3 regions of the Massilia sp. GER05 genome follow, and region 1 is predicted to be linked to each of the others. Evidence: riboswitches for the same ligand, from Rfam matches in the RefSeq annotation. Region 1 holds a riboswitch; each other region holds the start of a gene.
What was found. Region 1 has a riboswitch for thiamine pyrophosphate ahead of ACL58G_RS23210 (D-amino acid dehydrogenase). Riboswitches for the same ligand answer to the same signal wherever they lie in the genome.

Region 1 (5,271 bases):
AGGCGGTTTGTAAAAGGCGACAGTGTAACCTGTCGGTGCAGGGAGGGGACGTGGAGACATTCCGGATCAGGTCCGTAAGCGGCGGAACGGGACAGCGCGTCGAATTTTGCGGGGATCACCGGGCGCCGGGATTTCCGGACTTCGCGCGCCTCCTGGCCACTGGCCTCGGTGCCACGAGCGCACCGACATCCGCGCCGGCGATGATGGCGAGCGACCGCTATGTGGGCGCATGGTCGTACGCGGGCGGATGCTACGAGATCGACGACGACGTGTGGGCCTGTGTCATTCATGCCCGCGACGGGGGTGACCGGGTCGTGGCCGACATCGAACGGGCGCTGGTGCGCAGCGGCCGGTTCGTCAGAGACGACGCGCCGGGTTGAGTTGCGGTGCCCAGGTTCGCTGGACCGCGTACAGGACGCGGATGACGGCCGCCGGATTCTTCAAGCCGGCTTCAAGGCATATCGGCGGCGCGCCCGGGCGCGACGACGAGCACGACGGCCCACAGTGCGAACCGGAGCGCCCGGTCGACGGCGAAGACGCAGCAGGTCCAGGCGGCGAGCTGCGCGAGCGAAGAACCGTGGCCGGGCAGTGCGGCGTCCAGCCCGGCGGCGCGCAGCAGCGCATGGGCCAGCGCCATCGCGCAAAACAGGCAGGGGAGTTCGACCCACCGGTATTTTTCGAATAGCTTTTTCATTGCTGCCTTGTCGTGTAAAGACGGTAATGTAGCATGGCTCGCGCGCCGCAAAACACGCCGATTGTCACGCCCCGCAAGTGAACGCGAAGTCCACCTCCGGCGTCCTCCCCGACACGATGTCCGCGATGGCCCGCCCCGACCCGCACCCCATCGTCCAGCCGAGCGTCCCGTGCCCCGTGTTCAGGTACAGGTTCGCGTAGCGCGTGCGGCCGATGTACGGGACGTTCGAGGGCGTCAGCGGGCGCAGGCCGGCCCAGTAGGTCGGGTTGTCGTAGTCGCAGGCGTCCGGGAACAGCGCGCGCACGCGGCGCGTGATCGCGTCGCAGCGCACGGGGTTCAGGTCGCGCGTGTAGCCGTTCAGTTCGCACGTGCCGGCCACGCGCAGGCGGTCGCCGAGGCGCGAGAACACGAGCTTGTGGCCGTCGTCCGTCAGCGAGACCGTGGGCGCCGCGTCCGGGTCGAGGATGGGGTAGGTGGCGGAATATCCCTTGCCTGGATAGATCAGCAGCCGGATGCCCAGCGGCGCCAGCAGCCCGACGGAAAAACTGCCAAGGGCGACGACGACGGCGTCCGCATGCAGCACGCGGTGGCGGCCGTCCGCATCGATGATTTCCACGCCGCGGATGCGGTCGCCTTCGGCCAGCAGGCGCGTGACGGTCGTGTTGTACGTGAAACGGATGCCGGCCGCCGCGCCGTGTGCCGCGAGCTGCGTCGTGAAGCGGTGGACGTCGCCCGATTCGTCGGTGGCCGTGAAGTCGCCGCCGACGAGCTTGCGGCGGACGGCCGCGAGGGCCGGCTCGATCCGCACGGCCTCGTCGGCATCGACCGTCATGCGCGGGCAGCCCAGGTCGCGCATCGCGGCGGCCGCGTGGCAGGCGCGCTCGAATTCCCGGGCGTCGGTGTAGAAGTGCAGGATGCCGCGCGTGAGGCTGTCGTACTCGATGCCGGTGCGCGCACGCAGCGCCTGCAGGCTGCGGCGGCTGTATTCGGCCATGGCGACGATCCGGCGCAGGTTGGCTGCCACGCGGCCGGGCGCGCATTCGCGCACGAATTGCAGGCACCAGCGCCATTGCAGCGGGTCGGCCCGCAGGCGGAACAGCAGCGGCGCGTCGGCGCGGCCCAGCGACTGCACGACCTTCAGCAGGCCGGCGGGCGTGGCCCACGGTTCGGCGTGCGAGACGGAGATCTGGCAGCCGTTCGCGAAGCTCGTTTCCTGCGCGGGGCCGCTCCGGCGTTCGATGACGGTGACGTCGTGGCCGGCTTCTGCGAGATACCAGGCGGATGCCGTGCCGACGACGCCGGCGCCCAGGACGATCACGTTCATGGGTGCGCGACCAGATGGAAAACGGGACGATGCATGCGGCTCCTCGTAAGTGCGACGGGTGGAGCCGGCAAGGGAGAACCGGAGCCGGTGCGCGACCGGAATCCGCATGCTTCCCTTCGCTGGCATTACCCAGATCAGGTTCGGAGGGTGTTTCTCACCCGCGGCCGCGGTGGCGGCTGCAGGACCCCTAGCGTTGCCTTATGGCAGGGAAGATTCTAACACGAGGATGCACGGGGACACCGGCCCGCGGACGGGGCCGGAAGGCGGGCAGGCCGCGCGGCGATCGCGCGGTCAGGCCGTGACGGCGATGGCGGCCGCGGCCGGCACGACGGTGGGCTTCACCGGTTCGCGCCGGTCCTGGCAGGCCACCAGCATGAGGCAGGCCAGGAGCAGCAGGCTCCAGCGTGCGCGATGGTTCATGATGCGCCTCCTTTGGCAGCATCGTAGCGCAACGCCGGGGCGCGCGGCGCGCCGGTCACATCGTCAGAACTGGTAGCCGATGCTCGCGCGCACGACCGGATAGACCTTCAGCGCATCCACGTCGTCGCGCAGGCGCAGGCGCTCCGCGGCGACGTCGCTGGCGAGGGCCTTGCAGACCGTGTTCGACACCGTGCAGCCGACGCTGGCCAGCTGGACGTTCGGATTGCCCTGGTAGAAGACGCCGAGATCGATGTTCGTGGTCCAGTGCGACGAGCGGGCCAGCGCGTTGCCCCAGCCGATGCCCAGGTAGGGCGCCGCCTTGCGGTAGTCGATGCGGCCGGTCAGCAGGCCGACGTCGGTAGCGGAATACGCGTGGCCGTTCAGCGTGAATCCACCGGTGCCGTTCGGTTTCGCTTTCGCATTGAACTTGTTGCCGTTGTAGACGAGACCGCCGGTCAGGTGGAAGGTGCTGCCTTCGGTCAGGTACCAGTCGAACAGCACGTCGAACGTCTGCAGCTTGCCCTTGATGTCGTAGTCGACGCCGTCGGACGTCTTGTCGAAGTTGTGGCGGAAGTAGTTGGCGCCGAAGCGGCCGTTCAAATAGGTTTCCATCGGCACGACGACGTGGAAGCCCACGCCGGTGGAGCCGAGGTCGGCCGTTACGCCGACCTGCGCGTTGGCGGCACCCGCCGCCAGCAGGGCGGCCGCGGCCAGCACGGTGTATTTTGCGAACATCGATAGCCTTTCAGTGGTTGAGGCCGCGATTGTAGCTGCGCACTTACTGCAGTGGAATTGTTGCGCTGCGGTTTGTGGTAATCCCGCCCGGAACGACAATGTAAGCAGGTGTTGCAGCGAATTGTGCATATGCTTTCATTTGATAAACTTCACTTAAACATTACAACGAGGTCATCCTATGAAAGCCCTGATCTTCGGCGTGGCGCTGTGCGCCGCCTCCCTCCCGGCCCTGGCGCAGACCAACGTCTCCGTCAGCATCGGCCAGCCCGGCTTCTATGGCCGCATCGACATCGGCGACTACGTGCCGCGTCCCGTCGTGTACGCGCCGCAGCCGGTGATCATCACGCCGGCGCCGCACTACGTGGCGGAACCGGTGTACCTGCGCGTGCCGCCGGGCCACCGCAAGCACTGGGCCAGGTTCTGCGGCCGCTACGGCGCCTGCGGCCGTCCGGTCCTGTTCGTGCGCGACGAGTGGTACACGAACACGTATGTGCCGCGCTACCGCGAGCATGTCGGCTACCGCGGCGACTACCGCGGCGGCCCGCGCGAAGTGCGTGTCGTCGAGCGCGTCGAGTACCGCGACGACCGCGGCCACCGCGGCGACTGGGACCGCGGCCACGGCAATGGCCATGGTCACGGTCACGGTCACGGCAAGGGTCACGGACACGGCCACGACTGATCCGTGCCGGGTGGTTTCGCCGCCCCGTAGTAAACTGCCTGCGTGAGCCCGGCAACGGGCGCGACCGACGGAGGCAGGCTTGCAAAGCGATATCGTGATCGTGGGCGGCGGGGCTGGCGGACTGGAGCTGGCCTGCAAACTGGGCCGCAAACTCGGCCCGGACAAGGTGACGCTGGTCGACAGCCGGCTGTACCACGTGTGGAAGCCGTCGCTGCACGAGGTGGCGGCCGGCACGCTGGATATCCACCAGGAAGGCCTGTCGTACCAGATGCTGGCGCACGACCGCGACTTTTCCTTCGTGTACGGCGCCATGACGGCGCTGGATGCGGCCGCGCACCGCATCACGATCGCTCCCGTCACCGCGGCCGGCGACGGCGAAGAAGTGCTGCCCGAGCGCACCCTCGGCTACCGCTCGCTCGTGATCGCCGTCGGCAGCACGTCGAATTATTTCGGCGTGCCCGGCGCGCGCGAACACACGATTTCCCTGAATGCCACCGAGGACGCCGAACGGTTCCGCCTGCGCCTGCTGCGCCTGCTCGCCCAGGCCGAGCAGCAAAAGGAGGACGGTGCCGGCGCCTCCGGGCTCGACATCGTCATCATCGGCGGCGGCGCCACGGGCGTCGAACTGGCGGCGGAATTGCGCGAGGCGTCCGGCGTGTATGCCGCGTATGGCTTCCGGCGCCTGCAGGTCAAGCGCGACGTGCGCATCACCTTGCTCGAAGGCGCGCCGCGCATCCTCGCGCCGCTGCCCGAGCGGGTGTCCGCCGCGGCCGCGCGCCTGCTCGACCAGCGCGCCATCCGCGTCGTGACGGATTGCCGCGTGAACGGCATCAGCCAGAAACAGGTCAGCGACAACAAGGGCAATGTCTATCCGGCCGACCTGTGCGTGTGGGCGGCGGGCATCCGCGCGCCGGAATTCCTGGGCTCGCTGGGGCTGCCGGTCGCGAAGGGCGGCCAGATCGAGGTGGACGCGCACCTGCGCGTGCAAGGCGTGCCCGACGTGTATGCGCTGGGCGACTGCGCCGCCTGCACGGACGGCAACGGCAAGCCGGTGCCGCCGCGTGCCCAGGCCGCGCACCAGCAGGCCGACTATCTGCTCAAGACGTTCCTGCGCCTCGACAAGGGCGAACAACCGCAGAAGGATCCCTACGTCTACCGCGATTACGGGTCGCTCGTCTCGATCGGCCGCGAGACGACGGTGGGCAGCCTGATGGGTTCGCTACGGGGCGCCAGCCTGTTCGTGGAAGGGTTCATGGCGCGCATCATGTACATGAGCCTGCACCTGATGCACCACAATGCCGTGCTGGGATCGCTGCGCACGGGCCTGATGGCGTTCGCGCGCTTCCTGATCCGGCGGACGACGCCGCTCGTCAAACTGCACTGAGCGTTACGTCGCCTCGCCGTTTCCCTGTTTTGGAA
Region 2 (5,271 bases), 2.0 Mb from region 1:
GCGCGGTCAGCTCGATGCCGCGGTGCGTTTCGCGGCCGTTGCGGACGAACGTGTTGTTCGCGTTCGTGTATTCCAGGCCCTGGCGGATCTGGAACAGGGCGGCCGACAGGTTCAGGCCATTGCCCAGCGCGGCCTTGGCGCCGATCTCGACCTGGTGCGAACGCTGCGGCGCCAGCACCGAATTTTCGTTCGTCGTCTGCATCGGCGCGATGCCGCCGTGCTGCAGCCCGTGGCTGACCGCGGCGTACACGTTCCAGTCGCGCGCGGGGCTGAAGACGAGGCCCACGTTCGGCAGCAGGAACGCGTCGTCGGCGTGCACGTAGCCGGTGGCGTCGTCGACGAATTCGCTGCGCTTGATCTGGACGTGGCGCAGGCCCGCGTGCAGGGTCAGCCGGTTCGTCAGGCTCACGATGTCCTGCGCGAACACGGCGCGTTCCTCGTCGCTGCGGCGCTCGAACACGGGGCCCGTCACGCGGTCGGCGGCGACGTGCGGCGTCACGAGCGGGTTCCAGATATTGCTGTACCCGACGTAGTCGTAGACGTAGTCGCCGAAGCTGTCGTGGCGCTCCGAATACGACGCGCCCAGGGTGAGCGCGTGGCGCAGCGCGCCGGTCGCGAACTTGCCCTGCACCTGCGCCTGCACGCCCCACGGCGACTTGCGCTCGCCCGTGCTCTGGTAATCGTAGACGTCGTAGTCGCCGTTGCCGCAGTAGCCCGGATAATAGCCCGCGCCCTCGTTGCTGCAGCCGTAGGGGAACGCGGTGAAGTCGTCGCGCTTGAACCAGTGCTTGTTGCCGGACACGGTGGCGGTCCAGTCCTGCGCCAGCTTGTATTCGAAGCGCAGGCCCACGTTGCTGTCCTTCGTCGTGACGGGGCGCGTCCACGGCTGGTCGTTCAGGAGCATCCTGGCCGACACGCCGGTCGGCAGCGTCGTGCCCTGGATCAGCTGGAAGCCGGGCGCCGTGATCTGGGCCTTGCGCTGGTAATCCATGTCCAGCTGCAGCAGCGCATCCGGCGTGATCTGCCAGTCGAAGGCGGCCGACACGAACTGGCGGTCGCCGTTCGCGCCGCGCACGTACGGGTGCAGGTCGGCGGCGGCCGCGTTGATGCGGTAGCCGAAACGGCGGTCCTCGAAGCGGCCGCCGAGATCGACGGTGCCGTACAGGGTGCCGCGCTCGGACACTTCCACGGTCGCGGAGCGCAGCGGCCCATTCGTCGGGCGCTTGGTCACGTAGTTGACGATGCCGCCCGGCGTGGCGATGCCGGCCGTGAGGCCCGCGAGGCCTTTCAGGATTTCGAAGCGTTCCTTGTTCTCCAGCGGGATCTGCGTATCGCCCGGGATCGCGAAGCCGTCCTTGCGATAGCTGTAGTTGTTGTCGAGGGCGAAGCCGCGGATGGAGAACTGCTCGGCATAGCCGACGGCGTTGTAGGCGTCGGCGACGGATGCGTCGAAGCGCACCGCCTCGGTCGTCGAGCGGATCGACAGGTCCTGCATCTGCGTGCGGCCCATGGAGATGATGGAGGCCGGGGTGTCGAACAGCGACGCTTCGCCGAAGCCGCCGACGCTGGCGCGGTCGACGGCGATGAAGCGGTTGCCCGTCACGACGACTTCGGCGACGGGGTGGGTGTCTTGTACCTGCGCGCAGGCGACGTGCGCGTACGCTTGCATCAGCGCGCAGGCCAGGATGGAGTACTTCAGTTGACGGTTCATGGTTTGCTCGTGTTCGCGCGCCGGCGATGGGCGCGCTGCTTTTTCTTAAAAGCCGGAGCCAACGGGGGAAGGGCAAACAAGGATGGGAACTGCGTTGCGCTTTCCTTCGCTGGCATTATCCAGATCAGGTACGAAGGGTATCTCTCACCCGGGAAGCGAACTCCCAGGACCCCTAGCGAAGGCGCGAGTGTAGCACAACGCGCCCTGTCGTGATGGTTCAGACAATAGACATGTTGTAAAGCGGATGGTTCCGCGATCAGGCGGCGCCGTCCAGCACCTCGCGCGCCACGTCCAGCGTGACCTCGCCGGTCTCGCCCATGCGCGTCATGCCGTGCGCTTCCAGTGCGGCGATCACGGCCGGGATCGCATCGCGGCCCAGGCCATAGTCGGACAACTTTGTCCCCACGCCCATGGCACGGAAGAAGTCTTCCGTGCGGGCGATGGCTGCCTCGATGCGCGCGTCCTCGTCGCCGCTGTGGAGGTCCCACACGCGGGCCGCATATTGCAGCAGTTTCGCCCGCTTGGCCGCGCGGCGCACGCGCAGCATCGACGGCAGTACGATCGCCAGCGTCTGCGCGTGGTCGAGGCCGTACAGCGCGGTCAGCTCGTGGCCGATCGTGTGCGTGGACCAGTCCTGCGGCACGCCGGTGCCGATCAGGCCGTTCAAGGCCAGCGTGGCCGTCCACATCAGGTTGGCGCGCACGTCGTAGTCGGCAGGCAGCGCCAGTGCTTGCGGACCGTCTTCGACGAGCGTCAGCAGCAAGCCTTCCGCAAAGCGGTCCTGCACCTTGGCCTGGGCCGGGACCGTCATGTATTGCTCCATCACGTGCACGAACGCGTCGACGACGCCGTTGCCCACCTGGCGCGCGGGCAGCGTGTAGGTACGGGTCGGGTCGAGGACGGCGAACTGCGGGTACACGGAGCGCGCGACGAACGCGAATTTTTCCCGCGTGCGCTTGCGCGTGATGACGGCGGCCGCGTTCATCTCGGACCCCGTCGCCGGCAGGGTCAGCACGACGCCGATGGGCAGCGCCGCGTGCACGTTCTTGGCGTGCTGTTCGAGGATGGTCCACGGGTCGGCGTCGAGCATGGCGCCCGCCGCGACGAACTTGGTGCCGTCGATGACGGAGCCGCCACCCACGGCCAGCAGGAAGTCCACGCGTTCGCGGCGGACGAGCGCGATCGCTTCGGATAACGTTTCGACCGTGGGATTCGGCTCGATGCCGCCGAACTCGAACACGGTGCGGCCGGCCAGTGCGGCCATCACGGCGTCGAACGTGCCGTTGGCGCGGATGCTGCCGCCGCCGTACAGCACGAGGACGCGCGCCTCGGACGGGACCAGTTTGCCGATGCGCTCGATCTGGCCGTCGCCGAACAGGATGCGGGTGGGATTATGAAAGTCGAAGTTGTGCAAGGTGATCCTCTGGTTTTGCTCAGAGGATCATTATCGCGCAGGTGTCCTGCCGGCGTGCGCCACGCCGGCAGGCTTTCAGGCCGGTTCGGGCACCGCGGCCGGATGCGCCACGTGCGCGCGCGCATGCAGCAAATGGCGCTGGATGACGGCGCGCGACGCGTCGCCGATCAGCCGCCAGTGCTCGCGCCGCAGCGCCGCGCGCTTGCGGTGCTTGGACGGCATCTCGGACAACGGCTTCACGTAGAACGGCAGCGGGATCAGGTAGCCGTCGCGGCCCGGCATTTCCTCGCCGCCGAGGATCTTCCAGAAGCCGTCATACGCGTTGGCGAAATGTTTTTCCGGATCGGGATCGTAGGCGATGTGCGCTTCGCTGCGGATCGCGACGACCTTGTCCATGCCGAGCGCCAGCGCGATGCCCTGCATGGCCGCGAAGCAGAAGAAGCTGGGCGAGTTGTTCGGGAAGACGCGTTCGAACGCTTCGAACGCGGCGCCGGAATCGATCCAGCGGCCCTGGTTGCGCGCGATGAACGGGACGACGGGCATGTCGACGCCCACCATGTCGCCTTCGAGCCAGCTGAAGGACAGGCGGTGCAGGCATTTGCCGTCCGCGATGAGGGCGAGGGTGAGGTCGCCTTCGGCATTGCTGCGCGAGGCCATCTCGAGCTGGATCATGAACGTGCTGCCCTCGGCCTCCTGCTGCCACAGGGGGAGGCAGCGCTGGCCGTAGACGGCGTCCAGGTAGCCGTCGTTGAACGTCGTTTCCTCGAAGCGGTAATGGCTCAGCACGGCCTGCACGCGCTGGCGCGGGCTCAGGCCCTTGATGAGGTAGTCGCGGTGGCTGAGGTGGTGGAACAGGTCGTCGCCGGCGTCTTGCGCGACGTGGTTGCGGTAGACGCCGAGCTGGCACAGCGCGCGGTGGTCGCGGTAATAGGCCAGCACGCGCAGGCTGCGCGCGATGCACAGCACCCACGACGACAGGCTGTACTGGCGGCGCCGGGCCATCCAGTGTTTGGTCAGGTGAGCGAAAATCATGATGCGCTCCGGGCAATCGTTATCGGTGGATTCGTCTTCGTACTTTGCTGAACGGCAGTGAATTGTTCAGCAGATCAAGATCGTAACCACCTACACCCCATCCCTCTATTATGATTTTCCGTTTTCATGTCTCTCATTTTTGTTGATTTTTTGTCAGGCAAGCGCCAGACGCAAGACTAGCACGATTGCCGCGCCGAACATCAAAATCCTGCTCGATAATTGAGTCAGACCGAACAAGTTGAGGAGGATGGCATGGTGTATGAACTTTTTTATTGGCCGAGCATCCAGGGCCGCGGCGAATTCGTGCGCCTGGCGCTGGAAGAGGCGGGGGTGCAATACGTGGACGTGGCGCGCGAGCCGGGCGGCATGGCGCGCATGATCGCGGCGATGGACGGCGCCGACCACCCGTCGTTCGCGCCGCCGTTCCTCAAGGCGGGCGACGTGACGGTGGGCCAGACCGCCAACATCCTGATGTTCCTGGGCGAGCACCATGGGCTGGCGCCACGGGATGTGCAAGGTAAATATTGGGTGAACCAGATCCAGCTGACCATTGCCGACCTGGTCGCCGAGACGCACGACACGCACCACCCGATCGCGACGTCGCTGTATTTCGAGGACCAGCGCCCGGAAGCCAAGCGCCGGTCGGCCGATTTCATCGACACGCGCATCCCGAAGTTCTTCGACTGGTTCGAGAACATCCTGGCCCGGCCCGAACCGAAGGACTACCTGCTGGGCGACACGGTCACGTACGCGGACCTGTCGCTGTTCCAGCTCGTCGCGGGCCTGCGCTACGCCTTCCCGAAGGCGCTGGGCCGCATCGACGCGGGCTATCCGCTGCTGGCGGCGCTGCACGACCGGGTGGCCGCGCGGCCGCGCATCGCGGCCTACCTGAAGTCCGGGCGGCGGATTCCCTTCAACGAGGAAGGGATCTTCCGCCACTACAAGGAGCTGGACAGGTAGGGCGGGCACACCGTGCCCACGCGTGACGCATGCGGTGTGTTGGCGTTACGAGTCCCACTGCGGCGCGAAGTCGGGGCTGACGAGCCGTTCGCCCCGGTCCAGCGCGTCGATGTCGGCGATGTCCTGCCGCGACAGGATCAGGTCGCGCGCCCGC
Region 3 (5,271 bases), 2.5 Mb from region 1:
TGATCGCCGCGCAGCCGATGTCTTCCAGCATGCGCGCCTGGATCGGGTCGTCGCTGCAATAGACCATCACGTCGAAGCCGTCGCGCACCAGTTCGCGCGCGGCGACGAGCGTCTCGGGCATGTTCGGGAACAGCGTCTTTTCGTCGCCCAGCACTTCCAGCTTGACGAGCTTGTGCCCGTTCAGCAGTTCGCGCGCCAGCTGCAAGGTGTACACGGCGTCCTTGGCGTTGTAGCAGCCCGCCGTGTTGGGCAGGATGGTCCAGCGCGACGGCGGCACCACGTCGAGCAAATTCGGTTCGTTCGCGTGCTGGCCGATGTTCACGCGGCGGATCGCCACCGTGATGATGTCGGCGCCCGATGCTTCGGTCGCGGCGCGCGTCTGTTCCAGGTCGCGGTATTTGCCGCTGCCCACCAGCAGGCGCGAGTTGTAGGCCTTGCCGGCGATGGTGAGCGGCCGGTCCGCATGCGTCGTATTCGTCATGTCGTATTCCTTTTGAAGTTCAGGATCAGCCGCCGCCGATGGCGCGCACCACGTCCACGCGGTCGCGCGCCTGCAGGGGCGTGTCGCGCCAGCGCTCGCGCGGCACGACCTGGCGGTTCACGGCCAGCGCGAGCTTCTGTCCCGCGAGGCCCAGCGATTCCACGAGGTCGTGCAGGCTGGCCTGCGCCGGCAGCGTGTGCGCGGCGCCGTTCAGTTCGATCTCGACCATCCTTATTCCTTGTGATACAGCTCGGCGCCGCGCTTCATGAACTCGACGGCCTTCACCTGCATGCCCTGTTCCAGCGCGGCGTTCGCGGCGATGCCCTGGCCGGCCGCGTAGTCGCGCACTTCCTGCGTGATCTTCATCGAGCAGAAGTGCGGACCGCACATCGAGCAGAAGTGCGCCACCTTGGCGGAATCCTTCGGCAGGGTCTCGTCGTGGAAGGAACGCGCCTTGTCCGGATCGAGGCCCAGGTTGAACTGGTCTTCCCAGCGGAATTCGAAACGGGCTTTCGACAGCGCGTTGTCGCGGATCTGCGCGCCCGGATGGCCCTTGGCCAGGTCGGCCGCATGCGCCGCGATCTTGTACGTGATGATGCCGTCCTTGACGTCGTCCTTGTCGGGCAGGCCCAGGTGCTCCTTCGGCGTCACGTAGCACAGCATCGCGGTGCCGTACCAGCCGATATTGGCGGCGCCGATGCCGGACGTGATGTGGTCGTAACCCGGCGCGATGTCGGTCGTCAGGGGGCCGAGCGTGTAGAACGGCGCCTCGTGGCACTGCTCCAGCTGCAGGTCCATGTTTTCCTTGATGAGCTGCAGCGGCACGTGGCCCGGACCCTCGATCATCACCTGCACGTCGTGCTTCCACGCGACCTGCGTCAGCTCGCCGAGCGTCTTCAGTTCGGACAGCTGGGCTTCGTCGTTGGCGTCGTAGATCGAGCCCGGACGCAGGCCGTCGCCCAGGCTGAACGCGACGTCGTACGCCTTCATGATCTCGCAGATCTCTTCGAAATGCGTGTACAGGAACGATTCCTTGTGGTGGGCGAGGCACCACTTGGCCATGATCGAGCCGCCGCGCGAGACGATGCCCGTCAGGCGGTTCGCGGTCATCGGCACGTAGGCGAGACGCACGCCGGCGTGGATGGTGAAGTAGTCGACGCCTTGCTCCGCCTGCTCGATCAGCGTGTCGCGGTAGATGTCCCACGTCAGGTCCTCGGCCTTGCCGTGCACCTTTTCCAGCGCCTGGTACAGCGGCACCGTGCCGATGGGGACGGGGCTGTTGCGGATGATCCATTCGCGCGTTTCGTGGATATGCTTGCCGGTCGACAGGTCCATCACGGTGTCGCCGCCCCAGCGCGTGGCCCACGTCATCTTCTCGACTTCCTCGCCGATCGACGACGTCACGGCCGAGTTGCCGATGTTCGCGTTGATCTTCACGAGGAAGTTGCGGCCGATGATCATCGGCTCCGATTCCGGGTGGTTGATGTTGTTCGGCAGGATCGCGCGGCCTTTGGCGATCTCGTCGCGCACGAATTCCGGGGTGATTTCACGGGGAATGCTGGCGCCGAACGACTGGCCCGGATGCTGGCGGCCGATCATCTGCGCCATGCGCTTGCCCGTGGGGCCGGCGGCTTCCAGCGCGGCGAGGTATTCCTGGCGGCGCAGGTTTTCGCGGATGGCCACGTATTCCATCTCGGGCGTGACGATCCCCTGGCGTGCATAGTGCATCTGCGTGACGTTGCGGCCGGGGACGGCGCGGCGCGGCTTGCGCTGCAGGTTGAAACGCAGCTCGGCCAGCTTCGGGTCGTTCAGGCGTTCGACGCCGTAGTGCGACGACGGGCCGGCCAGTTCTTCGGTGTCGCCGCGCTCGCGGATCCAGTCGGCGCGCAGCGGGGCCAGGCCGGAGCGGATGTCGATGGCGGCGTCGGGATCGGTGTACGGCCCGGACGTGTCGTAGACCCACACGGGCGGGTTCGGTTCATGGCCGAACGATGCGGGCGTGTCGGACTGGGTGATCTCGCGCATCGGCACGCGGATGTCCGGGCGGCTGCCCGTCACGTAGACCTTGCGGGAATTGGGCAGCGGCGCGACGGCGGCGGCGTCGACGGTGGCGCTGGCGGAGAGGAATTTCGGATCGGCGTTCAAGTGCACTCCTTGTTGGTCACTGAGGGGCACTTCAAAACCGTCGCGAGCGGCAGCAATTTTTGTCCGAGACGCGGAGCTGTACGCTAGTACAGCGAGCATCGCAGGGCAAAAATGCAACGCGCAGCAGGTTTGGAAGTTCCCCGTAAGATCGGCGATCCAGCTGGAGGAGATGCGGAGAATACGTGCAGCGAACGTGCGCGTCGACTCTGTAGCTTCCCTTCGCTGGCATTATCCAGATCAGGTTCGGAGGGTATTTCTCACCCACGCCGTTGATGACGGCGCAGGACCCCTAGCATTGGCGTCGTTTCGTGCAGTCCACGAAACGACGGGACGGAGTGTACGCGGGTTTTATGCGCTTGGCAAACAGGAACCGCGGGTGTGGATTGGTGCATACTATCGGCCTGACTCTTCAGATCCCATCAGAACGAACCGATCCATGGCCCTCCTAACCCATCTGCTGCTGTACCCGATCAAATCCTGCGCCGGTATCGCCGTCCGGTCCGCCACCGTGCTCGAATCCGGCCTGTTCGCACTGGGCGTGCACGACCGCAAATGGATGCTGGTGACGGAAGACGGCCAGTTCCTCACGCAGCGCGAGCATCCGCGCATGGCGCTGCTCCGGCCGCTGCCGGATGGCGGCAGGCTGCGCGTCCATGCGCCCGGCATGGATCCGCTGGTGTTGCCGCTCGCCTGGGACGCGTCCGCGCCGAAGCGCACGGTGAAGATCTGGGACGACACGGTGGACGCCGCCGATTGCGGCGACGCGGCGGCGGACTGGTTTTCGAATGCGCTGGCAACCTCGTGCCGGCTCGTGCGTTTCCACCGCGACGTCGTGCGCCCGACGAGCACCAAGTGGACGAACGGCGTGGAAGCGCGGACGCGTTTCGCGGACGGTTATCCGCTGCTGCTGATCGGCCAGGCGTCGCTGGACGACCTCAACGCCCGCCTAGTCGCGGCCGGCCGCACGGCGCTGCAGATGGACCGCTTCCGCCCGAATCTCGTCGTCGACGGCATCGATGCCTGCGAAGAGGATTTTCTCGCGACGCTCACGATCGGCGACGTGGAGATCCGTCCCGTGAAGCCGTGCGCGCGCTGCCCGATCCCGTCCATCGACCAGGCGACGGGCATTCCCGGCCCGGATCCGCTGGACATCCTGCAGACTTACCGCGCCAATCCGCGCATGGATGGCGCCGTGTGCCTGGGCATGAACTGCATCGTGACGGCGGGGGCCGGCAACGAGCTGCATCTCGGGCAGGAATTGACCACCGAGATCGCGTTCTGATGTCCGTGTGGGCACGGGGTGCCACCGTACGGATTGATGTTCGCGTGGGCACGGGGTGCCCACCCTACGGCATCGCTACATCGTAGGGTGGGCGGCCCCCGCCCACGCGAACGCCGACATCACACGAACGTCGCCAGCATCTCGTACGGGTAGATCCCTCGCCGGTGCCCATCGCTGAACGTCAGGTTCAGCGCATAGGCACCCACCGGCTCGATGGCGGCCACGCGCACGGCGGCGTCTTCCGGCACCTCGATCCCGGCCCGCCGCTGCGCGCGGCATGCCGAGCACGGACACGCCGCGCGCAGCCGCGCGTGCGTCACGCGCGCGCTGCGGCCGTCCGGCCAGTGCAGCGCCAGCACGCCCTGCGCGGCGTGGTTCTCGATGGTCTCCGGCAGCGCCGTCATGCTTGCGCCCCGATCTGCTGCAGCGCGAGGCGCACGGACTTGCGCACTTCCGGATCCGGGTCGTTTTCCGCCGCGCGCAGCGCGGGCAGGGCGGTCGGCGAACCGATCTCGCCCAGCGCCAGCGCCGCTTCCTTGCGCAGATTGCCGATCGTGTGCGTGAGCGCCGCGGTCAAGCCGGGCAGGGCATCCACATTGCGCAGGCGGCCAAGGCTGCGGGCGGCGCGCAGGCGCACCTGCCAGTAGGCGTCGTCCAGCGCGGCGATGAGGGCCGGCGCCGCGTCGCGCAGGCGCAGCTTGCCGAGCGTCGTCGCCGCTTCCTCGCGCACCTGCCAGGCCTGGTCGGACAATGCGGCCAGCAGGGCAACCAGCACAGCGGGCATCTCTTCCGCGAAACCCAGCGCACCGGCCGCGGCGCGGCGGACTTCCGGCACCGGATCCTGGATCGCCAGCCGCGTCAGCGCGTCGACCGCATCGCGGCGTTTCAGGTAACCCAGCACGGTCAGGGCTTCGCGGCGCACGAGCGGATCGGCATCGTCCAGGGCCGCCAGCGCGGGCGCAAAACTGTCCGGCACGCGCAGCTCGCGCACGCCGCGCAGCGCCGCCGCACGCACGAAGGGCTCGATCGCGCCGATGAACGGCAGCAGTTCCTGTGCAGATTCCTGCAGCTTCAGTTCGGAGAGGCCCTGGGCCGCGGCGGCGCGCACGTCGGCATCTTCGTCCGACAGCAGGCGCGCGAGGCCGCGCACGGTCGCCGGCGATTCGAAGGCTTCCAGCGCCCGCGCCGCTTCCGCACGCACGACGGCGGCATCGTCGCCGAGCGCGGCGAGCAGTAGCGGCACGTGGGCGTCGCCGTCCAGGTCGGCCAGGTCCATCACGGCGATGCGGCGCACCGTGGCATCTTTATCCTGCAGGCGCTCAAGGAGAGAAAAATGCGGTTCGGCGAGTTCGGGGTCGTCGTA

Region 2: another riboswitch for thiamine pyrophosphate. It lies ahead of ACL58G_RS14395 (TonB-dependent siderophore receptor); the one in region 1 lies ahead of ACL58G_RS23210 (D-amino acid dehydrogenase).
Region 3: another riboswitch for thiamine pyrophosphate. It lies ahead of thiC (phosphomethylpyrimidine synthase ThiC); the one in region 1 lies ahead of ACL58G_RS23210 (D-amino acid dehydrogenase).

Annotation. Positions count from the first base shown of each region.
Region 1 covers NZ_CP178858.1:5,232,593-5,237,863, reverse strand. The annotation lists gene ACL58G_RS23220 (hypothetical protein) at 201-380, shown strand; gene ACL58G_RS23215 (hypothetical protein) at 452-694, opposite strand; gene ACL58G_RS23210 (D-amino acid dehydrogenase) at 759-2,018, opposite strand; TPP riboswitch at 2,113-2,217, opposite strand; gene ACL58G_RS23205 (hypothetical protein) at 2,310-2,438, opposite strand; gene ACL58G_RS23200 (hypothetical protein) at 2,502-3,173, opposite strand; gene ACL58G_RS23195 (hypothetical protein) at 3,352-3,852, shown strand; gene ACL58G_RS23190 (NAD(P)/FAD-dependent oxidoreductase) at 3,932-5,236, shown strand; gene ACL58G_RS23185 (sensor histidine kinase) at 5,240-5,271, opposite strand, start outside.
Region 2 covers NZ_CP178858.1:3,208,000-3,213,270, forward strand. The annotation lists gene ACL58G_RS14395 (TonB-dependent siderophore receptor) at 1-1,711, opposite strand, end outside; TPP riboswitch at 1,796-1,895, opposite strand; gene ACL58G_RS14400 (iron-containing alcohol dehydrogenase) at 1,968-3,125, opposite strand; gene ACL58G_RS14405 (DUF535 family protein) at 3,201-4,157, opposite strand; gene ACL58G_RS14410 (glutathione S-transferase) at 4,410-5,117, shown strand; gene dkgB (2,5-didehydrogluconate reductase DkgB) at 5,163-5,271, opposite strand, start outside.
Region 3 covers NZ_CP178858.1:433,384-438,654, reverse strand. The annotation lists gene ACL58G_RS01920 (thiazole synthase) at 1-481, opposite strand, end outside; gene thiS (sulfur carrier protein ThiS) at 507-710, opposite strand; gene thiC (phosphomethylpyrimidine synthase ThiC) at 713-2,626, opposite strand; TPP riboswitch at 2,824-2,927, opposite strand; gene ACL58G_RS01905 (MOSC domain-containing protein) at 3,063-3,908, shown strand; gene ACL58G_RS01900 (DUF971 domain-containing protein) at 4,028-4,312, opposite strand; gene ACL58G_RS01895 (HEAT repeat domain-containing protein) at 4,309-5,271, opposite strand, start outside.